DNA from 4 places in the Faecalimonas nexilis genome. Region 3 is predicted to be linked to each of the others. Evidence: predicted binding sites of a transcription regulator. Region 3 holds the regulator's gene; each other region holds the start of a gene.
What was found. The regulator Rex, encoded in region 3, represses fermentation and respiration genes when NADH is low (regulators of the CRP and FNR family bind a similar motif). The targets are predictions, from matches to a motif close to ATTGTTAANTANTTAACAAT.
Positions count from the first base shown of each region.

Region 1: AC6I5B_RS08215 (acyl-CoA carboxylase subunit beta) is a predicted target of Rex. The motif match lies at 2,043-2,062, and genes of this name have one in related genera.
Region 2: pflB (formate C-acetyltransferase) is a predicted target of Rex. The motif match lies at 1,247-1,266, and genes of this name have one in related genera.
Region 4: pckA (phosphoenolpyruvate carboxykinase (ATP)) is a predicted target of Rex. The motif match lies at 1,691-1,710, and genes of this name have one in related genera.

Region 1 is NZ_AP029189.1:1,647,036-1,650,255, reverse strand. It holds gene AC6I5B_RS08220 (OadG family transporter subunit) at 1-473, opposite strand, end outside; gene AC6I5B_RS08215 (acyl-CoA carboxylase subunit beta) at 500-1,936, opposite strand; gene AC6I5B_RS08210 (aminopeptidase P family protein) at 2,164-3,220, shown strand, end outside.
Region 2 is NZ_AP029189.1:3,235,452-3,238,671, forward strand. It holds gene AC6I5B_RS16090 (substrate-binding domain-containing protein) at 1-1,137, opposite strand, end outside; gene pflB (formate C-acetyltransferase) at 1,399-3,220, shown strand, end outside.
Region 3 is NZ_AP029189.1:1,869,499-1,872,718, forward strand. It holds gene AC6I5B_RS09440 (NAD(P)H-hydrate dehydratase) at 1-713, opposite strand, end outside; gene AC6I5B_RS09445 (redox-sensing transcriptional repressor Rex) at 818-1,468, opposite strand; gene AC6I5B_RS09450 (ABC-F family ATP-binding cassette domain-containing protein) at 1,612-3,220, shown strand, end outside.
Region 4 is NZ_AP029189.1:1,325,416-1,328,635, reverse strand. It holds gene pckA (phosphoenolpyruvate carboxykinase (ATP)) at 1-1,428, opposite strand, end outside; gene thrC (threonine synthase) at 1,846-3,220, opposite strand, start outside.

The DNA.
Region 1 (3,220 bases), 220 kb from region 3:
CCTAATACCGTATTCAATCCTGCTTTTTCTAAAATCTCTGCTGTCGTGTATTTTGCTGAAACATCCATAGACTCTAAGTTCAAGTCTTCATCAAACTTAAATTCAATCGTCGCATCTCTGTCTTCATATTCTGCCAATGTAGAAACAGAAAGTTCTTTATCGGATGCTTCAAACTCATATTCACCATGTTTTACATAAGAGCCACACTCTTTTTCAGCTCCCTCCCACGCATCAAGCATAGACAGGAAATTATCCCCCTCAATTGGAAGTCCTGACTGCATCATCGTGTAATCCAGCTGGTAGTCTGAAAGAGATCTAAATTGCTCAAACCCTTCTTTTCCCATCTGGGAAAAACTAGTGATAAGTGTCTCTGTTATCTGTTGTGCTGCAGATTCATCATATTCGGTGTCTGCTTTCTGGGAACACCCTGCAAAACTAAGCGATGCTGCCAAAACACATACTATTAAGCTCATTCTTTTCTTCACTTTGCCTCACCTCACTAAACCGTTCCGTGTTTTTTTGCCGGGCGGTCTTCTCTCTTTGTGAACAGCATCTCAAATGCACCTATCAAATATTTTCTTGTATCTGCAGGTTCAATGATCGTGTCTACATAGCCACGTCTTGCCGCAGATATCGGACTTGACTGAATCTCTCTGTATTCTGAAGCCTTTGCATTGATTGTCTCTGCATCCGAATCCGCATACATAATTTTTGCTGCCAATGTCGAATCCATCATTCCAATCTCTGCTGTTGGCCATGCGTATACCATATCAGCCCCGATAGATTTGCTGTTCATTGTCACATAAGCACTTCCATATGCTTTTCCAATAATCAAATTTACTTTTGGTACTGTTGCATTTGCAAATGCATAAGTTAATTTTGCCGCTTCTCTTGCAAGCGATTTTTCAGAACATTTGCTCGCCTCAAATCCTGTCACATTTGTAAGGGTTACAACCGGGATATTGAATGCATCACAGAAGTTCACAAAATCAGCCGCTTTCTTACATCCGCGTACAGACAATGTTCCGCCAAATTCCTGCACGGCGTTGCCTTCTTCATCATATATCTTCGCGCGATTTGCAACGGCTCCGATTGTCATTCCATTCAAGCGGATAAAACCGGTCACCATATCTTTTCCGTATTCTTTCTTTGTCTCAAAGAATACATTGTCATCAGATACTAAAGCAAGAACGATAGAAGTATCCTCGACTGCATTGTCAATACCTTCACAAACACGATTCAAATCATCCAGACACTCATCATAAGACGCATCATCTTCATTGTTTGTTGGAAGCATGCATACTAAAGAACGAATCTGTCCAAGGATCTCCTCCTCTGTTCCAACTCCATCAACCAAACCGGATTCTTCGCTTTGGAATTTTGCAGATGAAGTGTCACATTTTGAAACCTCATTTCCTGCAATTGCATTTGGAGCATTTAAAAATAATTTCCCATTTCTTTCCATAAAAGTAAAATCAGTCATCGCAGATGCAACGGCAAGTCCACCACCGCATTTTCCAAAAACTGCTGTAATCTGTGGAATCACCCCAGATGCCATAGCCTGTTTCATATAAAGGCTGCCAAATCCATTCAATGCATCCGTTGCCTCTTGAAGTCTTAATCCTGCGCAGTCTACAAGACCAATAACCGGTGCTCCCATCTTCATTGCCATATCATAAATATTGGCAATCTTCTTTGCGTGCATCTCTCCGATCGCTCCTTTTAAAACAGAAGCATCCTGGCTGTATACGTACACCAAATTGCCATCAATCACTCCATAACCTGTGATGACACCATCAGCCGGAGTCTCTTTCTCCTGCATGTTAAAGTCGGTTGTTCTTGCTGTAACTGCGCCACCGATTTCAACAAAGCTTCCTTCGTCAAGTAAAGTGGCAATTCTTGTACTTGCGAGGTTTTTAGATATTGTGTTGCTCATAAATCTAGTCCTCCATTTTTATATATTTTTTAAAAGTTAAACCAATTTTCTGCCAATTTTAATTATATCTTATATTTTTAGAAATAGCAATTCTTTTTCCATAATATTTGATATTTTTTTCACATACCCTACTTTCTAAAAAAAACATTTGTACCTGTCTTTCGTTTATGCTACAATTCAACTTACGGGATAATAATTTACTAAATTACTTTAAGGAGGTATTCGGATTGAACGTATCAGACAGAATAGCGAAGCTTCGTTCCTTTATGGAAGAAAAACATATCGATGCTTATGTTGTGCCATCTGCAGATAATCACCAAAGTGAATATGTCGGTGAACATTTTAAATCCAGAGAATTTATCACTGGTTTTACAGGTTCAGCGGGAACCGCTGTAATCACAAAAGATGCTGCAGGTCTTTGGACAGACGGACGTTATTTTATTCAGGCGGAAGCTCAGCTTGCCGGGAGTGGTGTAACACTCTATCGCATGGGTAACGCGGGAGTTCCAACTGTCTCGGAGTATCTTGACTCTGTACTCCCTGAAAATGGGACTTTAGGATTTGACGGACGTGTCATCGCTATGCAGGAAGGAAAAGATTTCGCAGAACAATTTTCTTATAAGAATATCCGTATTGAATACTCTTACGACCTTGTGGATGCCGTTTGGGAAGAACGGCCAAGCCTTGCAGCCGAACCTGTATTTTTACTGGATGAAAAATTTTCCGGTGAAGCCACAACTTCCAAACTCTCTCGCTTGAGAGATGCAATGAAGGAAAACGGTGCTGACGTACATGTTTTAACTACATTGGACGATATTGCATGGCTTCTTAATATCAGAGGAAACGATGTAATGTATTCTCCTCTTGTTCTAAGTTATGCTGTAATCACGATGAATGAAGTACATTTATTTATAGATGAAAGCAGACTAGATGAACATGTAAAATCAGAACTTAAAAAGGATAATGTTGTTTTCCATCCATATAATGACATTTATACTTTTGTAAAAGACTTTGATTCTAATAACACAGTCCTGATTGACCCTGCAAGAATCAATTATGCTTTGTATAATAATATCCCGGATAGTACAAAAAAAGTTGAAAAGACCAATCCTACTATTTTATATAAAGCAATGAAGAATGATGTAGAAATTGAAAACATCAAAAAAGCACATGTAAAGGATGGCGTTGCTCATACGAAATTCATGTATTGGTTAAAAACAAGCCTTGGTAAAGAAAAGATGACTGAGATGAGCGCATCAGACAAACTTGAAAGTCTGCGCGCCC
Region 2 (3,220 bases), 1.4 Mb from region 3:
ATTATCTTTTGTCACCCATGTATATCCACTGTCGATCACCGCTTCATTGCCAAGCCCCAACACATCTCTTACCGCTGCAACAACAGTCGCATATCCCATTCCATACGGATTCTGTACAATCAGCCCATTCACCTTTCCTTCTTTTAACAGCTTCATCTGATCGTTTCCACCATCAAATCCAACCACACTCAGATCATCCCGATCCACCTCAGTCAACACATCTGTCACCAGTTTTGTCGCGCTCAGATTCATCGCACAAATCCCTTTCAAATTCGGATGCTGCTCTAAAATATATTTTATAACATCTTCCTGTGTCAGTGATTCCGCCTGAATCTCTTCTTCTCCTTCTGCTTTAGCTGCATTCTTTTCTTCTGCAATTGCCTTTGCCTTCTCCTCTAACTGATCCATGTAATACACATCTACGATCTGCACATTCGGATACGATGCTGCAATCTCATCCTGGAACCCTTTTTCTCTTTCCTGTGTATTCATAGCCTGAGAATCCGGCATGATCAATGCCACTTCCCCATTTTCATCCATAATAGAAGCAAGTTTTGACGCTGCCGTCTTTGCAGCCTCTTGGTTGTTCGTAGAACATGTCGCTACCACTCCCTGATACTCACTTCCCGAATCAAATGCAACAATCGGAATATCATTTTCTGCCGCAAGATCAAATTGTACCTCGCATGCTGTCGCATCTACTACTGAAATTCCAACCGCAACCGGGTATCTGGCAAGCTCTTCATCCAAAATATTAACCTGTTCATCCACATCGTCGCTCTCGCTTGGTCCACTGTAATTCAGACGTACTTTGTCATCCCCTTTATACCCAAGCATAGAATTGATGTCCGCAACTGCTCTTTCCGCTCCCTCTTTCACTTCATTCCAATAACTGTCATTGCTGTTTCTTCCTATAATAGAAATATATGATCCCGGTTCTAAATTCAGATTCTCAACATTGGAATATGCAATTGGGCGGAGCACATCAAGTTTACTCTGATTCTCATTCTCTTCCTTCCCGGTCTTATCCACTGTTGTCTGCTGCTCTTCCCCGTCGTTTATTGTTTTTTTTGAGCACGCAGTTCCCATTAAAGTAATACAAAGAATCCCTGCGATTATTTTCCATCTTTTCTTCATATTTATAGTTCTCCTAAGTCAATTCTTAATTTTATCCTTTATCACTATACACCAAAATCTTCAAAAATAGGATAAATTATTTCTTAAATTTTTCTGCATAACCCAATATTTTGATAAATTTTTATCAAAAATTGTATACTGTATCCGTTTTTGTACAATATATGCCTTGCGTTAAATTATTATCTAATGTTATAATAAGCTCGATTGAAATACTATTCATTTTTTATTTAATAAATTATATCTAACAGGAGGATTTTACCAATGGAGAAAAATTGGAATTCTAATTGGGACGGGTTCAAACCAGGACGTTGGAACCGTACATCTGTAAATGTCCGCAACTTTATTCAGGAGAACTACACTCCATATGAAGGAGATGACTCTTTCTTAGCAGGACCTACAGAAGCTACTACAAAACTTTGGGCTCAGGTTATGGACCTTTCTAAACAAGAGCGTGAAGCTGGCGGAGTATTAGATATGGATACAAAGATCGTATCTACTATTACTTCTCACGGACCGGGATACTTAGACAAAGACTTAGAGCAGATCGTTGGTTTCCAGACAGATAAACCTTTCAAACGTTCTCTTCAGCCATTTGGTGGTATCCGTATGGCTCAGAATGCATGCCATGAAAATGGATACGAAGTAGATCCTGAAGTTGTAAAAATCTTTACTGAATATAGAAAGACACATAATCAGGGGGTTTTTGATGCTTACACACCAGAGATGAGATTAGCCAGAAAATCAGCTATCATCACAGGTCTTCCGGATGCTTACGGACGTGGACGTATTATCGGTGACTACCGTCGTGTTGCATTATACGGAACAGACTGGTTGATCGAAGACAAAAAACAACAGCTTGCTACTTCTTTAGTAAGAATGACTGGTGAAAATATCCGTCTTCGTGAAGAATTATCAGAACAGATCCGTGCACTTGGAGATTTAGCAAAATTAGGTCAGATCTACGGATATGACATTTCTAAACCAGCTGCTAACGCAAAAGAAGCTATCCAGTGGTTATACTTTGGATACCTTGCAGCTGTTAAAGAGCAAAACGGTGCTGCAATGAGTCTTGGACGTACTTCTACATTCCTTGATATCTATATCCAGCGTGACTTAGACAGAGGATTGATCACAGAAGAACAGGCTCAGGAATACATTGACCACTTCATCATGAAGTTACGTCTTGTTAAATTTGCTCGTACACCAGAGTACAATGCATTATTCTCAGGTGACCCAACATGGGTAACAGAGTCTATCGGTGGTGTTGGTGTTGACGGACGTCCGCTTGTTACAAAGACATCTTTCCGTTACCTTCACACATTAGATAACTTAGGTACAGCTCCAGAACCAAACTTAACAGTACTTTGGTCAACACGTTTACCAAAAGCATTCAAAGAATACTGTGCTAAGATGTCAATTAAATCATCTTCTATCCAATATGAAAATGATGATTTAATGCGTCAGACTCACGGAGATGACTACGCAATTGCTTGCTGTGTATCTTCTATGAAAGTTGGTAAAGAGATGCAGTTCTTCGGAGCTCGTGCAAACCTTGCAAAATGTTTATTATACGCAATCAACGGTGGTGTTGACGAGAAACTGAAAGTTCAAGTTGGACCAAAATACCGTCCGGTTGAAGGCGATGTGCTTAATTACGATGATGTAATGGAAAAATTCGATGACATGATGGAATGGTTAGCAGGACTTTATGTAAATACATTGAACATCATCCACTACATGCATGACAAATACAGCTACGAAAAACTTCAGATGGCTCTTCATGACAGAGAAGTAAAACGTTACTTCGCAACAGGTATTGCAGGACTTTCTGTTGTAGCTGACTCATTAAGCGCTATCAAATACGCAAAAGTAACACCAATAAGAGATGAAGACGGACTAGTTGTAGACTACAAAGTAGAAGGTGAATTCCCTAAATACGGTAACAACGACGATCGTGTTGACGAAATCGCAGTTGAAATCGTTCGTTCATTCATGGACAAAGTAAGAAAACACCATACATACCGCCAAGGTGTGCCAACAACTTCTATCTTAACAATTACTTCTAACGTAGTATATGGTAAGA
Region 3 (3,220 bases):
CTTCCCTTATGTGAATTTTTCTTCCTTTTTGGAAATCCCAGAAATAGGTCTTGTTTTTCATAGCCAAATGTAACTGTTCCTTCTGAGAATGTTTCCGAGGAAATGCCGATGTCACCTGTGAGAATCTTTCCTGCACACACATTTCCCTCCTGTAAAAACAGACCTCTCTTTGGAAAGGCAATTGCAACTGTCAGATCTGCACAAAAAGCAATCCCCATCCGGGCTCCGGTCGTATCATGAATTCCCGATGGCAGATCAACCGCCACCTTCTTGCCGGCCATCTGATTGACAGAACAAAGAACCTCCCTGTAATGGCCTGTAACTTCACGTTTCAATCCGGTTCCAAAGAGTGCATCTATAATTACACTATATTCCTCTGTACCCAGATTGGTTATCACCGGAATTTCATAATGTGCTGCAATTTTTGCCTGCTGTGCATTTTCCTCGCTTCGTTTTTGAGAATTCCCGGCAAAAAAAATAGTCACATCATGCCCCTTTAAGTGTAACAGGCGGGCAATTGCATATCCATCTCCACCATTGTTGCCGCTCCCACAGATTACAAGCACCTTGCGAAAATCCAGTTGTTCTTCTTCCATGCATCTTACCACTTCCAGTGCCGCACGTTCCATCAAAACCATAGACGGAACTCCGATTTCTTCAATTGTATACAGATCCGCTCTTCGCATCTGTTCGCCGGTTGGCAAATATATCATTTTTGTTCACCTTCTATTCTTGAAAAAAACGTGTAAAGGAAACCTGCCTGCTGCATGCCTCCACTACACGTCTCTTTTATCTTATTTCCCGCAAAAGCAGGAAATTATTCTTCCGTCGTATGCTCCACATGATAACGATTGACATTATAAGAAAGTCTCATCAAACTTTCTGAAAGATGTACATTCTCAACAATCACATCCTCCGGAAGTTCTAAATCTGTATGCGCAAAGTTCCAAATAGCTTTGATACCGCTTTCCACAAGCATGTCTGCAACTTCAATTGCTTTTGTCTTTGGAATAGTGAGCACTGCAATCTCGATATTATTTTCTTTGATAAAGTCGCTTAACTCATCCATCATCCGGATCTCAATACCTCGAATTGTAACGCCCTCAAGTCTTGGGTTCACATCAAAAATTCCTTTTAAGACAAATCCGCTTCGCTCAAAAGCAGCATAATTGGCAAGTGCCTGTCCTAAATTACCTGCTCCGAGTATAATCATATTATGATTGACATCCAGACCTAAAATCTTTCCAATCTCTGTATATAAATACTTTACATTATATCCATAACCTTGTTGTCCAAAGCCACCAAAATTATTCAAATCCTGTCTGATCTGGGAAGCTGTTACATTCATCCTTTTACTTAATTCATTAGAAGAAATACGCTCCACACTATTTTCCAATAACTCACCTAAGTAACGATAATAGCGGGGTAATCTTCTGATAACTGCCTGGGAGATTTGTCTTTCTTCCATTTTTTCTTCACCTTCCTCTGTTTTCCTGTCCATTCTAAGAATCATTATATAGAATCACCGCATCAAAGTCAAACTTTTAGTTGTATTTTCTTACATTTTAGTTATAATAAAATTATTGTACCAAAAAGGGAGGGGTTATATATATGATTCTCGCATGTCATAATATTTCAAAAGCATTTGGAGAACAAGTGATTGTCAAATCTGGTTCTTTTCATATAGAAGATCGCGAAAAAACGGCACTGATCGGACCAAATGGTGCCGGAAAGTCTACTATTTTAAAAATGATCATGAAAGAACTCGATACAGACAGTGGCGATATTATCCTGACAAAAGGAAAGACAATCGGTTATCTGTCACAGCATCAGGAGCTTTCAAGCGGAAACACAATTCTGGAAGAGTTAAAGACTGCCAAAGCAGATATCATTGAGATGGAAAAACAGATTCGCACGATTGAGATGGAATTGAAACATCTTCACGGCGAAGATTTAGAAAACCGGCTTCAGACATACCACCGACTGACAGAGCGTTTTGAACACGCCAACGGATACGCCTATCAGAGTGAATTGGTCGGTGTCTTAAAAGGACTTGGCTTTCGTGAAGATGAATTTTTAAAAGAGGTGGACACGCTCTCAGGAGGGCAAAAGACCCGTGTGTCTCTCGGAAAGCTGCTTCTTACCAAACCAGATATTTTATTGCTCGATGAGCCGACAAACCATTTGGATATGAACTCCATCTCATGGCTCGAGACCTATTTGCTCAACTATGACGGTGCTGTCTTAATCGTATCCCATGACCGTTATTTTCTGAACCGTGTTGTCACAAAAGTGGTAGAGATTGAATATGGCAGCATTATGACTTACATGGGGAACTATTCAGACTATGCACAAAAGAAAAAGATGATTCGTGAAGCAAAATTAAAAGAATACTTAAATCAACAGCAGGAAATCAAGCATCAGGAAGCAGTAATCGAAAAACTTCGCTCTTTCAATCGAGAAAAATCAATCCGTCGTGCAGAAAGTCGTGAAAAGATGCTTGAAAAAATGGACGTCATTGAAAAGCCGATGGGGGATCCGCAAGAACTCCACTTTTCATTAGAGCCATCCTGCGTCAGCGGAAACGATGTGTTAGAAGTTGAACATTTAAGCAAGACATTCGGAAACCACAAACTATTTCAGGATATCAGCTTTGAGATCAAGCGTGGGGAACACGTTGCCATCATCGGAGACAACGGAACCGGAAAGACAACACTTTTAAAAATACTGAATCAGGTAGTCGCCGCTGATAGCGGTTCTTTCAAGCTCGGCTCCAAAGTACAGATTGGCTATTATGATCAGGAACACCACGTGTTACATATGGAAAAAAATATTTTTGATGAAATCTCAGATGATTATCCAAGTCTTAACAACACACAGATTCGAAATACACTCGCCGCATTTTTATTTACGGGCGATGATGTCTACAAACTGATCAGTGATTTAAGCGGTGGCGAGCGTGGTCGTGTTTCTCTTGCAAAACTTATGCTGTCTGAGGCAAACTTCCTCATCCTCGATGAGCCAACGAACCATTTGGATATTGCTTCCAAAGAGATTTTGGAAAAAGCGCTGAATGATTACATCGGGACTGTACTTTATGTGTCCCACGACCGTTACTTTATTAATCAGACGGCGACACGTATTTTAGATCTTGTCAATGGCACATTTGTTAATTATATCGGAAACTATGATTACTACTTGGAAAAGAAAGAAGAATTGA
Region 4 (3,220 bases), 540 kb from region 3:
TACTTCAATGTTGAAGTATGGAATCTTCTTTGTAGGAGCTTTCTGAATATCTCCGTTCAAGATTGCATCAATGATACCACGTGTATCTTTGATAGAGATACGTTTTCCTGTACCATTCCATCCTGTGTTTACAAGATATGCTTTTGCACCGTTTGCTTTCATCTTCTTAACAAGTTCTTCTGCATATTTTGTTGGGTGCAGTTCCAAGAATGCCTGTCCGAAGCAAGCTGAGAATGTTGGTGTAGGTTCTGTGATTCCACGTTCTGTACCTGCAAGTTTTGCTGTAAATCCAGATAAGAAGTAGTATTCTGTCTGCTCTGGTGTCAATACAGATACCGGTGGAAGTACTCCAAATGCATCTGCTGACAGGAAGATTACATTCTTTGCTGCCGGTGCTGCTGATACCGGACGTACAATTTTTTCAATATGATCGATTGGGTAAGATACACGAGTGTTCTCTGTTACACTCTTATCGTCAAAGTCAATCTTTCCGTTTTCATCTAATGTTACGTTCTCAAGAAGTGCATTTCTCTTGATTGCGTTGTAAATATCTGGCTCAGATTCTTTATCAAGGTTAATAACTTTCGCGTAGCATCCACCTTCAAAGTTGAACACACCATTGTCATCCCATCCGTGCTCATCATCACCGATCAGAAGACGTTTTGGATCTGTAGACAATGTTGTCTTACCTGTTCCTGAAAGTCCGAAGAAGATTGCTGTATTTTCTCCGTTCATATCTGTGTTAGCTGAGCAGTGCATAGAAGCAATACCTTTCAATGGGAGGTAGTAGTTCATCATAGAGAACATACCTTTTTTCATCTCTCCACCGTACCATGTGTTCAAGATAACCTGTTCACGGCTTGTGATATTGAACATAACTGCTGTCTCAGAATTCAAACCAAGTTCTTTATAGTTTTCAACTTTTGCTTTAGATGCATTATAAACAACGAAGTCTGGTTCGAAGTTCTCAAGCTCTGCTTCTGTTGGCTGGATGAACATGTTCTTAACAAAGTGTGCCTGCCATGCCACTTCCACGATAAAACGAATTGCCATACGTGTATCTGCATTTGCTCCGCAGAATGCATCTACTACAAATAATCTTTTGTTAGAAAGTTCTTTAATTGCAAGTTCTTTACATGTATCCCAAGCTTCCTGAGATGCTGGATGGTTGTCATTTTTATATTCATCTGAAGTCCACCATACAGTATCTTTTGAGTTCTCGTCCATAACGATGAATTTATCTTTAGGAGAACGTCCTGTATAGATACCTGTCATAACGTTGACTGCACCAAGTTCACTTTCCTGTCCTTTTTCAAAACCTTCAAGTTCTGCTTTTGTTTCTTCTTCAAATAACACTTCATAAGAAGGGTTGTAAACTACTTCTGTAGTTCCAGTGATACCATATTTGCTTAAATCAATTTTTGCCATCTTAATAAACCTCATTTCTTAATATAGTAGTTTGAATTTTTCCAAGTTTCACTGATTTTAATTATACATACTTCACTAATAAAGTCAATACTTTTTTGAAAGATATGACATACATCTAATTCATTTCTTCCTGTAATTTCATTAAAATTCTATAAAATAAATATTAAAAATGCAAGTTCGAAACTTGAACCCTGCATTTTTTACGCATTTTTCATATATTTTTAATTATATTCACTCATTTCACACTGAATTTTGCAATTCGCTTGTCAAAAATTTCACGTTCATATTCTTCTAAAAAAATCTTTCTTGTATTCCGGTTTTTATTCAAAAAAATCTCAGAAGTACAGCATCTGCCTGCACCTCTGAGACCTTCTTTGAATTGTTAATGCAATTTATTTTTCAGAAAAATGCAGACTTTTACACGTTCAGTATCTCTTTTACTGTCTCCTCCATCTTGTCCGCATCACATTCTCTTGTATGAACAATCTTGGCATCTCGAATTTCTTCAATTGCTTTTGGAATCTTGACACATGAAATCTTTTCCAGTTCCGCTATCAAGTCAAATTCTTCCAACGTATCATACTTTTCATCAATGGAAGTCATCACACTTCTTGCAAATTTATACGGACTTGCAGTAGATGCAATCACTGTCTTTCTCTCATCTTTGTTTTCCTCAAGATATGCTTTCCCAACCGATGCCGCAACTGCTGTATGCGTATCGATCACATATCCTGTAGATTTATAAATCTCAGAGATTGTCTTCTTCACTTGGTCTTCCGTTGCATATCCTGCCGCAAAATCATCCAAGTTCTCCTTCATCTCTTTTGAAATCTCATAAACACCCTGTGATTTTAATGCGCGCATCAAATCCTGATTCTTTACAGCATCCTGACCTGCAATGAGATAAATCAGGCGCTCTAAATTGCTTGAAATCAAAATATCCATTGATGGTGATGTTGTCAAAATGAATTCTCGATTTTTATCATACACACCTGTTTGGAAGAAATCGAACAAAACTTTGTTCTCGTTCGATGCACATACAAGTTTTGCGATTGGAACTCCCATCTGTTTTGCATAATATGCCGCCAAAATATTTCCGAAATTCCCAGTAGGAACAACTACATTAATCTGCTCTCCCTCTGCAATTTCTTCATTTTTAAGCAATTTTGCATATGCATACACATAATATACAATCTGTGGCACAAGCCGACCGATATTGATAGAATTAGCAGAAGAAAATTGATAACCCGCAGCATCCATCTCTTTTGCAAGCTCTTTATTTTCAAAAATTGCTTTCACACCACTTTGCGCATTATCAAAATTCCCATGGATTGCAACAACCGATGTATTTTCACCTTTTTGTGTCACCATCTGAAGTTCCTGCACCTTGCTCACACCGTCTTTTGGATAGAATACAATAATCCTTGTCCCTTTTACATCCGCAAATCCTGCAAGCGCTGCCTTCCCGGTATCTCCGGAAGTCGCTGTCAGAATCACGATCTCATTCTTTACATTGTTTTTCTTCGCAGAAGTCGTCAATAAATGTGGTAAAATGGACAATGCCATATCTTTAAAGGCAATGGTTGCTCCATGAAATAACTCTAAGTAATACATACCATCTGCTTTCACAAGAGGCGCAATCTCTTCAGTATCAAATTTTGAATCATATGCCTTTGTGATACAGCTTTTTAATTCTTCTTCCGTAAAATCGGTAAAAAACTGTTTCATCACCGCATATGCAGTCTCTTGATAAGACATCTCTTTCAGTGTCCCCATATCGACATTCAGCTTT